2 regions of the Cellulosimicrobium sp. BMG9.22 genome follow, and region 2 is predicted to be linked to the other one. Evidence: riboswitches for the same ligand, from Rfam matches in the RefSeq annotation. Region 2 holds a riboswitch; the other holds the start of a gene.
The links. A riboswitch is a leader RNA that binds a small molecule or an ion and turns the genes downstream of it on or off. The one in region 2 is predicted to bind FMN.
Positions count from the first base shown of each region.

Region 1: another riboswitch for FMN. It lies ahead of ribD (bifunctional diaminohydroxyphosphoribosylaminopyrimidine deaminase/5-amino-6-(5-phosphoribosylamino)uracil reductase RibD); the one in region 2 lies ahead of pnuC (nicotinamide riboside transporter PnuC).

Region 1 covers NZ_JBZGBY010000007.1:60,059-62,501, reverse strand. Annotated here, with positions in the region: gene rpe (ribulose-phosphate 3-epimerase) at 1-211, shown strand, start outside; FMN riboswitch at 460-586, shown strand; gene ribD (bifunctional diaminohydroxyphosphoribosylaminopyrimidine deaminase/5-amino-6-(5-phosphoribosylamino)uracil reductase RibD) at 746-1,891, shown strand; gene AC4H2H_RS07420 (riboflavin synthase) at 1,891-2,443, shown strand, end outside.
Region 2 covers NZ_JBZGBY010000013.1:47,041-49,483, reverse strand. Annotated here, with positions in the region: gene AC4H2H_RS10745 (class I SAM-dependent methyltransferase) at 1-17, shown strand, start outside; gene AC4H2H_RS10740 (TetR/AcrR family transcriptional regulator) at 80-856, shown strand; FMN riboswitch at 923-1,049, shown strand; gene pnuC (nicotinamide riboside transporter PnuC) at 1,126-1,830, shown strand; gene AC4H2H_RS10730 (hypothetical protein) at 1,858-2,443, opposite strand, start outside.

The sequences.
Region 1 (2,443 bases), on a different contig from region 2:
GATCCGCCGGGCGCGTGAGGCCGTCGGCGAGTCGGGTCTCGACGTGTGGATCCAGGTCGACGGGGGAGTGTCGCGCTCGACGATCGAGCGGGCCGCCGACGCGGGCGCGAACGTGTTCGTCGCCGGGTCCGCGGTGTACGGGGCGGAGAACGTGCCGGGGGAGATCGAGGCGCTGCGTGACCTCGCGACGTCGGCTGCCCACGTCCACTGAGACGCACTGACGTGCGCTGACCCTCGTCGCCGGGCGGAGAAGACCTCGGCGTGCGAGCAGCCATCATCTTCTCGAAAAAATAGTGTGCCAAGCGCGCATCTCGAAGTAGACCACCTGACAACCCGCCTCGCCATCCAGCCTCGAGCACGGGGGTCTGGCCGGCGGGCGCACGCCGGCCGGCCAGGTGCCGGGCGGAGAGGCCGGGGGAATGGGCGAGTAGCATGCTCCGTTGAAGCAGCAGTACGCACGAACGTGCTCCGGGGTCGGTGTAATTCCGAGCCGGCGGTGACAGTCCGCGACCCGCGCCCTACGCGCGGTTGACCTGGTGGAACTCCAGGACCGACGGTGAAAGTCCGGATGGGAGGAAGCACGTGCGGCAGGGCCACGCCAGAGCGCGTGGTGCCTCGGCGACCCGCCGGGGCACCCGTCAGCGACGGTGACGGCCTTGCCGTGGTGAGCGACGACGTCGGACGCTGAGCGCCCCGACCCGCCGCCCGCCCTCACCCCGGAGCACCCGTGCTCGGGAGGAGGACGATGGGCGAGCATCCACGAACCCTGACGATCGACGCGGCGATGGCGCGCGCGCTCGAGCTCGCCGCACGCGGTCCGGCGCACGGTCCGAACCCCCGCGTCGGCTGCGTCCTCCTCGCCTCGGCGCCCGCCGACGGCCCGGCGCGCCCCGGCGCAGCGCCGGAGTCCGTCGACCCGCGCCCGCGGTCGGTCCTCGCCGAGGGCTACCACCGGGGCGCAGGGACGCCGCACGCGGAAGTCGCGGCTCTCGCCGACGCCCGGGAGAGGGGCGCCGACGTGAGGGGCGCGACCGCCGTCGTCACGCTCGAGCCGTGTGCCCACACCGGGCGTACCGGACCGTGCGCCGACGCCCTCGTCGGGGCGGGCATCGCCGAGGTCGTCCACGCCGTCGACGACCCGAACCCGACGGCGACCGGTGGTGCACGCCGCCTGAGCGCTGCCGGAGTGCGCGTGACGCGTGGGCTCCGTGCAGCGGAGGGCGAGGAGCTGCTCCGCGTCTGGCTCACGTCGGTACGTCGCGGTACGCCGTACGTCACGCTCAAGACAGCGACGACGCTCGACGGGTTCGTCGCGGCCCAGGACGGCACCAGCCGCTGGATCACGGGGCCGTCGGCACGTGCGCACGCGCACCGGGTGCGTGCCCAGGTGGACGCGATCGTCGTCGGCTCCGGCACGCTTCTCAGCGACGACCCGGAGCTCACGGCGCGCGTGCACGCCGACGCGAGCGGTGCCGCGAGCGCCGAGGGCCGCACCGAGGGTCTCGCGGCGCACCAGCCGCTGCGGGTCGTGGTGGGGCTGCGCGGGGTCCCGTCCGCGGCGCGAGTCCGGGGCCCGGGCGGTGAGCTGGTCCATCTCCTGACTCGCGACGTGGGGGAGGCGCTCGGACGGCTCGCGGAGCGGGAGGTCCGCCACGTGCTCGTGGAGGGTGGCCCGACGCTCGCGACAGCGTTCCTCGCGGCCGGGGCGGTCGATGAGCTGCACTCGTACGTCGCGCCGGTGCTGCTGGGCGACGGGCGTCGGATGGTCGGCGGCCTGGGGGTGTCGTCGATCGCGGACGCGCTCCGGTTCCGCACGGTCGAGGTGAGGCGTGTCGGGGACGACGCGCTCGTGGTGTCCAGGAACAGTGGTCGAGAGGATGGAGCAGTCTGATGTTCACGGGGATCGTCGAGGAGATGGGGAAGGTCCGGGAGGTCGCGTACCCGGGCGGTGAGGGTGGCGGGGACGCGGTCCTCACGATCGTGGGTCCGCTGGTGACGTCGGACGCGGGGCTGGGGGACTCGATCGCGGTGAACGGCGTGTGCCTCACCGTGACGAGCGTGGGTGAGGACGGGTCGTTCACGGCGGACGTCATGCCGGAGTCGCTGCGGCGCACGGCGCTGGGGGATCTCGCCACGGGTTCCCCGGTGAACCTGGAGCGGGCGGTCCGCGCCGACGCGCGGCTGGGCGGGCATGTCGTCCAGGGCCACGTGGACGGCGTCGGCACGCTGGTGAGCCGGGCGCCGGGGGAGCGCTGGGACGACCTGGTGTTCTCGGCGCCGACGGGGCTGACCCGGTACGTCGCTGAGAAGGGCTCGATCGCGGTGAGCGGTGTGTCGCTCACCGTGACGCACGTGGACGACGAGTCGTTCGGCGTCTCGCTCATCCCGACGACGCTCGAGGCGACGATCCTCGGCGGGCTGGTGCCGGGCGACCGCGTGAACC
Region 2 (2,443 bases):
ACCGGCTCGTCCACTGAGCCCGGGCCGACGACGGTCGGCTCCCCGGGCGGGAACCTGGCACCGGTGTACCGTCCCGTGCATGACCGACGTCCGCAGCCGCACCCACGCCCAGGCCGTCGACGCAGCGATCGAGCTCTTCACCCGCCAGGGGTACGAGCAGACCACCGTCGAGGAGATCGCCGACGCCGCCCAGGTCAGCCGCGCCACCTTCTTCCGCCGGTTCCGCTCCAAGGAGGACGTGATCTTCGCCGACCACGAGCTCCTGCTCGACGAGGTGGTCGTCCTCCTCGCCTCCACGCGGCCCGGGCCCGATGCCGCCGGGAGCCTCGTCCCGGACCCCACGGTCGACCCGTACCTCGAGGTGTGCCGCGCGGCCCGCCTCGTGTTCGATCACCACGTCCGCCAGCGCGAGACGTCGCTCGCGCGCCACCGCCTGTTGCAGGAGGTGCCCGCGCTGCGCGACCGCGAGCTCGTCACGACCCACCGCTACGAGCGCGCCTTCACTGCGTACCTGCGCGACGCCCTGCCGCCCGACGCGCGCCGCTCGACCGCGTCCATCGCGTTCGCCGCGTCCGTCGTCGCGGTCCACAACGCGCTCCTGCGCCGTTGGCTGCGCAACCCCGAGCAGGACCTGCGCCCCCAGCTCGAGGAGGCGTTCTCCGACTTGCGCCGCGCCGCCGTCGGGCGGTACTCCGCCCACGACGACGACGTCACCGCCCCGGCCGGTCCGCCCCCCTCGCGCGAGCGACCCGGCACCGACGGGCGCCGCGTCGTCGTGACCGTCGTCGACGCCGGATCGGACGCCGACGAGGTCGCGGACGACGTCGCCCGCGCGGTCCGCGACGCCCTGGGCTGAGCGCCGGCCCTCGCCCGGCACGGGAATGTGCCGGTAGCATCCACCGTTGCAGCACGCAGTACGCACGAACGTGCTCCGGGGTCGGTGCAATTCCGAGCCGGCGGTGACAGTCCGCGACCCGCGCCCTACGCGCGGTTGACCTAGTGGAACTCCGGGACCGACGGTGAAAGTCCGGATGGGAGGAAGCACGTGCGGCGCGACGGGTGACCCTGTCGCGCCGTCCTCACGCCCCCGGAGTCCGTCGCGCCCGGGACGACGAGGGAACACCGATGGACCTGATCCACGCGCTCTTCGACGCGCAGCTGACGATCGGCGACCAGCACCTGCTGTGGCGCGAGATCGTGGGCAACGTGTTCGGCCTGGCCTCCGCGCTGGGCGGCATGCGGCGCAAGGTGTGGGCGTGGCCGGTCGGCATCGTCGGCAACCTGCTGCTGCTCACGGTGTTCCTCGGCGCGGTCTTCGCGACGCCCAACCCCGTGAACCTCCTCGGCCAGGCCGGCCGCCAGGTCATGTTCGTCATCGTGTCCGTGTACGGGTGGGTGCAGTGGCGCCGGACCCAGCAGCGACTGGGGGACGCGGACGCGGACAGCCACGGGGTGAGCGTCGTGCCGCAGTGGGCGACGGCGCGGCAGCGCATCGCCCTCGTGCTCGCCCTCCTCGTCGGCACGGCGGTGCTCACGCCCGTCTTCCGCGCGATGGGCTCGTTCGAGCCCGTGTGGGCCGACGCCTGGATCTTCATGGGCTCGCTGCTCGCGACGTACGGCATGGCGAAGGGCTGGGTCGAGTTCTGGCTGATCTGGGTCGCGGTGGACATCGTCGGCGTGCCGCTGCTCGTCTCCGCCGGGTACTACGCGTCGGCGTTCATGTACGTCTTCTACGGCGCGTTCACGCTCGTCGGGTTCTTCGTGTGGTGGCGCATCAAGCGCCAGGCCACCGCCGAGGCTGCTGCGGCGTCGGCGGGCGTGCCCGCCTGACCTCGTGCTGAGCGTGAGGTCGCGGCCTCAGTCCTCGTAGAGCATGCGGTCCGACGGCGCGACCCGGGTCGCGCCGAGCGTCGCGTCCGCGCACAGCGCCTCGACGAGCGCGTCGCTCCCGCCGACGTAGGTGGCCGACGCGTCGATCTCCGTCCCGACGAACCACGACCGGTCCTCCGGCCACCACAGGTTCGGCGGCTGCTCCTGGTGCCGGAACACGCCCGCGTCGGCCAGCGTCCCCGTCCACAGGTGGTACTCGCGGTGCGGGAGCAGGAGCATCGGCGCGGCCGGGCGCTCGGTGAGGGTCGGGATGAGCTGCTCCCACGCCTCCGCGAGCGCCTGCTCGACCTCCGCGTCGCTCGGGCGCGGTGCGTCCGGGTGCCACGAGAAGAACGGCGAGATGCCCGACGTCGCGCGCGGGTCCGCGCCGTGGTCGTAGAGGAACGGGTGTCCCGTCCAGATCGCGAGGTGCACGGGCTGGTCGCCCGTGAACGGAGCGAGCACCGCGGCGAGGGCGTCGGTCTGCGTGGCGGGCGTGATGTCGTCGTCCGGCTCGGGGTGCTCGATGCACACGTAGGCCGCGTACCCGCGCGGCACCGTGCCGTCGACCGTC